2 regions of the Faecalimonas umbilicata genome follow, and region 2 is predicted to be linked to the other one. Evidence: a T-box and tRNA genes for the amino acid it is inferred to sense, from the RefSeq annotation. Region 2 holds a T-box; the other holds one or more tRNA genes.
What was found. The T-box of region 2 lies ahead of pheS (phenylalanine--tRNA ligase subunit alpha). A T-box ahead of a tRNA ligase gene usually reads a tRNA of that ligase, here a tRNA-Phe.
Positions count from the first base shown of each region.

Region 1: it encodes a tRNA-Phe, which carries the amino acid that the T-box ahead of pheS (phenylalanine--tRNA ligase subunit alpha) is inferred to sense. The anticodon was not compared.

Region 1 covers NZ_AP031411.1:142,110-146,322, reverse strand. Annotated here, with positions in the region: gene ACGG81_RS00650 (methionyl aminopeptidase) at 1-21, shown strand, start outside; gene ACGG81_RS00645 (zinc dependent phospholipase C family protein) at 119-910, shown strand; gene ACGG81_RS00640 (MFS transporter) at 935-2,185, shown strand; tRNA gene ACGG81_RS00635 (tRNA-Gly) at 2,345-2,415, opposite strand; tRNA gene ACGG81_RS00630 (tRNA-Gly) at 2,456-2,526, opposite strand; tRNA gene ACGG81_RS00625 (tRNA-Phe) at 2,531-2,603, opposite strand; gene ACGG81_RS00620 (hypothetical protein) at 2,690-3,196, opposite strand; gene ACGG81_RS00615 (hypothetical protein) at 3,211-3,486, opposite strand; gene ACGG81_RS00610 (glycoside hydrolase family 3 N-terminal domain-containing protein) at 3,578-4,213, opposite strand, start outside.
Region 2 covers NZ_AP031411.1:1,986,527-1,990,739, forward strand. Annotated here, with positions in the region: gene pheT (phenylalanine--tRNA ligase subunit beta) at 1-1,130, opposite strand, end outside; gene pheS (phenylalanine--tRNA ligase subunit alpha) at 1,266-2,285, opposite strand; T-box leader at 2,325-2,569, opposite strand; gene ACGG81_RS09460 (NUDIX domain-containing protein) at 2,683-3,159, opposite strand; gene ACGG81_RS09465 (DUF3592 domain-containing protein) at 3,219-3,608, opposite strand; gene ACGG81_RS09470 (HIT family protein) at 3,685-4,143, opposite strand.

The DNA.
Region 1 (4,213 bases), 1.1 Mb from region 2:
ATCGAAGTGCTGACAAAATAACAAGCAGCTGTTTTACAAGTTTTTAACACAATACATACGACAAACTTAACATACAATACTTACACTTTATCATTGTAATTTCAAAGGAGGAATTGCCATGCCTGCAGCTTATGCACACTACACATTTGGAAAAAAAGTCCTTGCAAATATAGAAAATCCGGATATTCGGCGTATCATCACAGAACACCGTGCACTTTTTGACATCGGACTCCACGGTCCTGACATTTTATTCTTTTACAGACCGCTAAAGAGCAATCCAGTCAGCAAAGCCGGGCACTTGATGCACGCAGAAATTGCTGCTCCTTTCTTCCGACAGGCAAGACGTGTCATCAACCGGAGTAATAACAGAGAAGCATCCATCGCTTATATTCTCGGATTTATCTGCCACTACTCTCTCGACAGCGAATGCCACGGATATATCGGAGAGATGACAGAAACTGGAATCTCTCATACGGAAATTGAGACTGAATTTGACCGGAGTATTCTTCTCCACTGTCAGAAAGATCCCATCACAACAAAGACACTTTCTCACATCCAGGTAAGCAAAGAAATTTCTAACTGCATTGCACAGTTTTTCCCTGCAATTTCTGAGAAAGAAATGTTCGAAGCATTAAAATCATTCCGCTTTTATAACAACTTCCTGATCAGCCCTTGCAAAGTGCGCCGCGCAGTGATCAATGCTGCCTTTCGGCTCAGTGGAAGTTATGAGGAACTTCATGGTCTTGTGATGAACTTTCATCGCAATCCGGATTGCGCACCGATCTGCCGCAGACTCAGCCACCTGTATATCGAGGCAATTCCGGTAGGTGTCCGCCTGACCGAAAGCTTTTACAATGCACTTTCTACCGGAGAGCCGCTGGAAGAGCGGTTTGACAGAAACTTTGAATAACAATTTAACAAAGGAGAGTCCCCTATGGACAAGAATCAACTGACAAAACTGGAAAAATACTGGATCCTCTATGATATCGGAAATTCTGCATTTGTCCTTCTGGTATCAACGATCATCCCAATCTATTTCAAAAACATTGCATCTGCCAACGGAATTTCCCTTTCGGACTCCACCGCCTACTACGGATACGCTGTGTCTCTTTCGACACTGATCGTTGCAGTCATAGGTCCTGTACTCGGCACGATCGCAGATACAAAAGGCTACAAGAAACCACTTTTTACCTTCTCCATGATGGTCGGTGTCATTGGCTGTGCTGCTCTTGCTCTGCCGTCCTCCTGGATCTTCTTTCTGGCTGTTTTCGTAGTTGCCAAAGTTGGATTTGCTTCCAGTCTCATTTTTTACGATGCGATGTTATCAGATGTCACTACTGATGACCGGATGGATAACCTCTCCTCTCTCGGCTATGCATGGGGCTATCTCGGAAGCTGTGTTCCATTTATCGCAAGCCTTATCCTTGTGCTGTTCGCAGAGCCGATCGGACTGTCGACTGCTGCGGCAACTGCAATTGCATTCCTTTTAAATGCTGTATGGTGGCTGGTCGTGACGCTGCCGCTTTTAAAAAATTATAAACAGATTTACTATATTGAACCTGTACGCTCCCCGATCAAGAGCAGCTTTCAGCGCTTCGGAAATATCTTCAAAGAATTGCGCGAGAATAAAACCGTCTTTTATTTCCTTCTCGCCTTTTTCTTCTATATTGATGGAGTGTATACGATCATTGAGATGGCAACCTCTTACGGAAAAGATGTAGGAATTGACGACAACAGCCTGCTTCTGGCTTTGCTCCTTACTCAGATTGTTGCCTTTCCATTTTCGATCCTGTTCGGAAAACTGACGAAAAAATATCGCACGACAGATCTGATCTCTATATCGATCGTAGGTTATATCGGAATCGCTGCCTTCGCCCTGCAGCTGGATAAAACATGGGAATTCTGGTTCCTTGCTGTACTCGTAGCAGTCTTCCAAGGGGCAATTCAGGCACTCTCCAGATCTCATTTTGCCCGGATCATTCCGAAGAACAAATCGAGCGAATACTTCGGAATCTATGATATTTTCGGTAAAGGTGCATCCTTCCTCGGCACAATGTTGATGGGAATCACAACCCAGCTTGCCGACAACTCCAAAGTCGGTGTCGCCGTAATTGGAGGAATGCTCGTACTCGGATTTATGATCTTCCACTTTAAGTGCAGGAACGTTGAGACAAAATACTCTTAAAGCGTCTCATGACCCAACAACAGAAAAAGCAAATATAAAAAGAAAAGGGATTGCCGATAAAAATTATCATTATTATCGAAAATCCCTTTTCCTTTTGCTAAGACAACATTTCCACTGACAAAGAAAAAAAACATGTACCAACTGTACATGTTTCTCCAAAGCGGGTGATGGGAATCGAACCCACGTATCTAGCTTGGAAGGCTAGTGTTCTACCATTGAACTACACCCGCATCTGCTATAAAATTGTGATACTGCTTTGGTTTTCACCAAAGCGGGTGATGGGAATCGAACCCACGTATCCAGCTTGGAAGGCTGGTGTTCTACCATTGAACTACACCCGCACAGTGCCCAGAGCCGGAATCGAACCAGCGACACGAGGATTTTCAGTCCTCTGCTCTACCGACTGAGCTATCTGGGCAACTCAGTATTGCGCTAACAACAAAAATTATTCTATACTAAGTTTTCGGATTTGTCAATACATTTTTAAATTTTTCTTCACTTTTTTTACTTACACTTTCCATGCCTTTTTCTTTTTTCGTGAGGCTCTGGCTTCTCTTGATCTGTTCCTGACAGCTCTTTCAGCAAGTCTCTCATTTCCTTCATCGACATATTCTTCACTTCTTTTGCCGTAATTCTTGGATCCAACTCCTGAATTTCTAAAAACACCTTATATTTCCCACAGGAAAATCCTGCTTCATGCGCATTTTCTACTTCTTCTGCTTTTATATAATAGCAATAAATATTTTCGCTTTTGTTTGTACATCCCTTTATATGATTCAAAACTTCTTTTGATTGTATTTGATCATTAACTTTCCACTGAGAGCACATGATTAAATCGATTAAGTTCCAACTCCAGAGATGGATTGATATCGATGCTGATTTCTGCTGTTGGTTCAAAATAGAGCCAATGTCCTCGGTATCTGCATAATTTTTTAAATGTATCATGCAAAGTCGCCGAATCATATCCGAATATTGCTCGACTACTCGATTTACATCTTGCTCACCTTTCATGAGTTTTTCACCTGCTACTTATTTCGCCCTGCCCGATATCCTTGTCTGTGTCTCATTCCCTTTCCGTTTGTCAGAACTTCCCCTTGGCCAGATTTACAATGATCATAAATTCCATTTTGATCCTCATCCACATAGGAACAGACCACTTTTGCATTGTTACAGATTCCATTGCCATCGACATCTATAAAATTTCTTCCTTTTGCCTGTCCAGCAGCAAAGACACTTGCTGTCCCTGCGGAAACTACGATTATTGAAGTCAAAATACCAACTGTTGTTTTCTTCATACTCATAACGAAGTCCTCCCATACTATAAATGTAATAATTACGTTTCACTTATAATACGACTGTCAGGCAAAAATCTATTCCATATTGTTATTTTTTCTATTTTACGTACTTTTTAGTTCTTTCATCCCGGATGACCCCGCCAAAATTCATTCCATACCCAAAATCGTAAGTATGTCCTTCACTGTCTTCGTAGCATTCCATGTCAAATGCCACATCTTCTTTCTGTTGTTCAACCGTTTCCATATCCTTTGGAATCTGGATTGGCAGTAGTCCTTCGGGATCAAATGCTCCGGTAAGAACATCTAGCACAGCTGCCGGAGTCACTCCATATTCTACGAGAATTGCATCCGTATACGGTTCAAATTCTGCCATCACCATCGGATTTTTTAAGGTGACGATCGCAATGACTGGTTTTTCTCCCATCTCTTTTCTCATATTCAGAATCAGATCAAGATCTTCCTCATTTGCCGCCGTGTTCCACTTCCCTTTATACCCACGGTCCTTGGATGCTTCGAGCGGATCCCCTCCTGCAATACTTATCTCTCTTGCAGTTTTTGCCTCATATGGACGATATTGAAGTGTCACCGGAACGTAGCCGTTTCCACCATCTTCTCTGTCTTTCGGATCATATCCAACACTGATCGGGGATTCGATAAAACAGAGCGCGGCATCCGCTTCCCTCGGATCTTCTGTTATATGGAAATAAGATGCTGCCGCTTGTTTTGCCATCGG
Region 2 (4,213 bases):
AATTTTCCGGACGCATCTGTACGAAGCCCCACTTTTTTGCTGGATTTACGGATATTTGTTCCATCAAAACATGCTGCCTCGAATAACATAGTCTGCACATCATCTGTGATCATCGTATTTTCTCCGCCCATGATTCCGGCGATTCCAACAGATTTCTCTCCATCACAGATCATCAGAACAGATTCATCCAACTCTCTCTCCTGACCATCCAATGTCACAAACTTTTCTCCTGACTTGGCAGTCTTCACAACAATTTCTTTTCCTGCGATCTTTTCCAGATCATAAGCATGCATTGGCTGTCCGTATTCTTCCATCACATAGTTTGTGATATCAACTAAGTTGTTGATCGGGCGGATTCCTACTGATGCCAATCTTCTCTGCATCCATTTCGGAGATGGTCCCACTTTGACATTTTTTACAACTCTTGCACAGTAACGCGGGCAGAGATCTACATCTTCCACAGTTACTTTAATATAATCATTGACATCCTCACTGTTTCCAGTCTCTGTCACAACCGGTGGATGAAATTCTTTTCCAAATGTAGCTGCTGCTTCTCTTGCAATTCCAACCACACTGAAGCAGTCCACACGGTTTGATGTCACTTCATATTCAAATACGACATCATTTCTTCCAAGTGCCTCGATTGCACTGCTTCCTACAACAGCATCCTCCTCAAAAATGTAGATTCCATTTTCTGCTGCTTCTGGATACATGTCCTTTGTAGATCCAAGTTCCTCGATAGAACACATCATACCGAAGCTGTCTACCCCACGCAATTTTCCTTTTTTGATCTTGATTCCACCTGCAACCTGCTTTCCGTCATGGCTTCCCGCCACACGTCCGCCGTCCAATACAACCGGAATTTTTGCTCCTTCAAATACATTTTTTGCTCCCGTTACAATCTGTACGGTTTCTGATCCAACATTTACCTGGCATACAACAAGTTTATCTGCATCCGGGTGTTTCTCGATCTTCTCAATCTGCCCAATCACGATTTTTTCCAAATCTGCATCAAGCACTTCATATCCTTCTACCTTTGTTCCGGAAAGTGTCATCGCATCCGTATATTCCTGCGCTGTGACATCCAGATCCGGTACATATGCTTTTATCCATGATAATGATGTATTCATGTTTCTATTCCTTTCTCACTTCGATATTTCTGTCTTTCTCACTTTTCCATTTTCCTGAAAACTGACTTTCCGGAGAATTGTGTCTTCCTCTCTGCACATGCTTCTCCGCCCTTTTCTGATGAGTTCCAATCTGTTTTAGAACTGTTTTAAGAAACGGATGTCATTTTCATAGAGCAAACGCATGTCGTCAATCTCATATTTTAACAGCGCGATACGCTCCAGACCGACACCGAATGCAAATCCATTGTACTCTTCCGGATCAATTCCGCACATCTCCAATACATGTGGATGAACCATACCACATCCTAAGATCTCAATCCAACCGGATCCTTTACAGAAACGACATCCCTTTCCGCCACATTTGAAGCATGTCACATCCACCTCAGCGCTCGGCTCTGTGAATGGGAAGTGATGCGGTCTGAATTTTGTCTTTGTCTCTGGTCCGAATAATTCTTTCGCAAATACTTCCAGTGTTCCTTTTAAGTCTGCAAAAGAAATATTTTTGTCGATCACAAGTCCTTCAATCTGGTGGAAAGACGGAGAGTGTGTCGCATCCACTTCATCTGAACGGAATACACGACCCGGAGCGATCATACGGATCGGAAGTTCTCCCTTTTCCATCACACGCGCCTGTACCGGGGAAGTCTGTGTACGAAGTACGATATCTTTATTGATATAGAAAGTATCCTGCTCATCTTTTGCCGGATGATCTGCCGGAATATTCAACTTCTCAAAGTTGTATTCATCGTATTCTACTTCCGGTCCTTCCACAACCTCATATCCCATTCCAATAAAGATGCGTTCCACTTCTTCTAATGCGATCGTATTCGGATGACGGTGTCCGACCATATTTTTCTTCGATGGCAGTGTCACGTCAATGACTTCAGATTTTAACTGTTCCTCACGAAGTGCTCTTTCCATCTTTGTCTTTGTCTCTTCTAATAACTCTTCAATTGCCTCTCTCGTCTCATTGACAAGCTGTCCAACCTTCGGTCTGTCTTCCGGGGCAACATCTTTCATCCCTTTTAAAACTGCTGTCAGCTCTCCCTTTTTCCCAAGAAATCTGATTTTTACATCATTCAGTTTTTCCGGTGCATCAGCAGCCTGGATCAGTCTGACTGCTTCTTCTTGGATGCTCTGTAATTTTTCCTTCATCTTTTCTGATTCCTCCTAAATAAAAAAATCCCCGTCCCCAAAAGGGACGAGGTCTATCGCGGTACCACCCTAATTCCTGCTCATAAGAGTCAGGCTCTCGGACTGCGTAACGTGCAGATACGTCATCTTCTACTAAGTTCCGGGCATCAATCACCTGGAATCCTTTCCAAAATGCAGCTCCCGTGGGAAATTCGATCCCTATCTGAACTAAAGGAAACTTCCAGCCGATGATTTCCTCTCTCTGTTAGAAAATAGTTCTCTACTGACACGTTCAACGCCTTTGATTTATCAATAACTCATTTGATTGTCTGAATCACTTATTATTTTATCATAGGTTTTTGTGATGTCAAGTGGTATTTCATAAAACAGAATCTCAGAATGCAAGATACCTGCCGATTTACAGCCAAAGCCGCTTTCCATCCAAAGCTACATATTGTAATACATCATCCGTATCGTAGACTAATTTTAACGAAAAGAACGGACGATTTTCTTCCAGAAGCCGTAGGAAAATCTTATCACCTTCCCACAAATTCAAGTCATAAATCGCTGCTTTTTCTACCCATTCCAGCTCCCCTTCATCACACAAAATTTGTGTCCCTTCAAACCCATCTGCAGTAAAAAGAGACATGTATTCGATTGTATCTTCTCCGTATACAAAAGTTACAATTCCCCGGTACTGCCATGAAGTCAATGTGTACCCGGTCTCTTCTTTGACTTCTCTTAAAAGGCACTCTTCCGGACTTTCATTTTTCTCAAAATGCCCGCCAACACCGATCCACTTATCCCGATTGACATCATTTTCCTTTACTGTACGATGTAACATCAGATATTTTCCGTCTTTTTCTATGTAACACAATGTGCTTAATTCTTTCATTTGCAGTCCCCTTTTCAATCCACTAATATACACTTTGCAATACGTGCCTGCAACCTTCTTTATAATGCTGCCAAAAGAAAGAGTCCTATCAGAAACACTCCGATCCCCACAAGAAAAAACATTGTTCCCAGTGCACAGTTAATGTAAATTCCACTGCCACTGATATAAGATCTCTGTGGTTTCTTCTGATTATAGTGAACTGTATAGTCCCTATTTCGACGGAACACTCCGAAGGTTGTCCATCCTGTCCTGCCCTCATACCGCACTCCATCCACCATATACTCATATGTGGCAGTGATCCCCTTCTGATCTGTTCCCAGAGCGCTTCTTGACTCCAAAATCCTTCCGATCGTACAGCTCCTACATGTAAATAACTTATAGTATTTTGGGAAACTGTACAAAGCCCCGACAAGCGTAAATGTAACCGCAACAATCCATACCGCAATCATATGTATTCCCCCACTATTATCTTAATCTTCTGATTCTAATCTCTTTTCACAAACTATGATATAACAAAGCCTGTCACTACAACACTCTTTCAAGTTCACGCAATAACTTTGATTTCATTTCTTCCAACTCTGTCTCTGAAGGAATATTTTCTTCACTGTACATCAATTCCATAGGATACCACCATACAGGACCTCTTCCATGATTTCCATAATTTTCTATATCACCGGTTACTCTTGGAAACAAATGCCAGTGAAGATGCGTATCTCCATTCCCCAGCAATTCATAATTCATTTTTTCTGCACTAAACGCCTTTGCTACTGCCTCTGCCACAATAGACATTTCCTCCAGATATTTCATTTTGGTATCATGATCTAATGTAAACAACTCTGTCTGATGTTCTTTGCATAAAAATAATGTATAGCCCTTAAAATGTTGATTATCCCCAAGCACAACATATCCCGTTTCCAGTTCTTTTACAAAATATGGATTTGTCCCTTCTTTTATCCTCTGAATTCTTTCACAAATAAAGCACATATATGTATCCCTCCCAAATCATTCTTCTCCAAAATAGTTTAACAAATGTATCGGCTTTTTTCCACTGTAT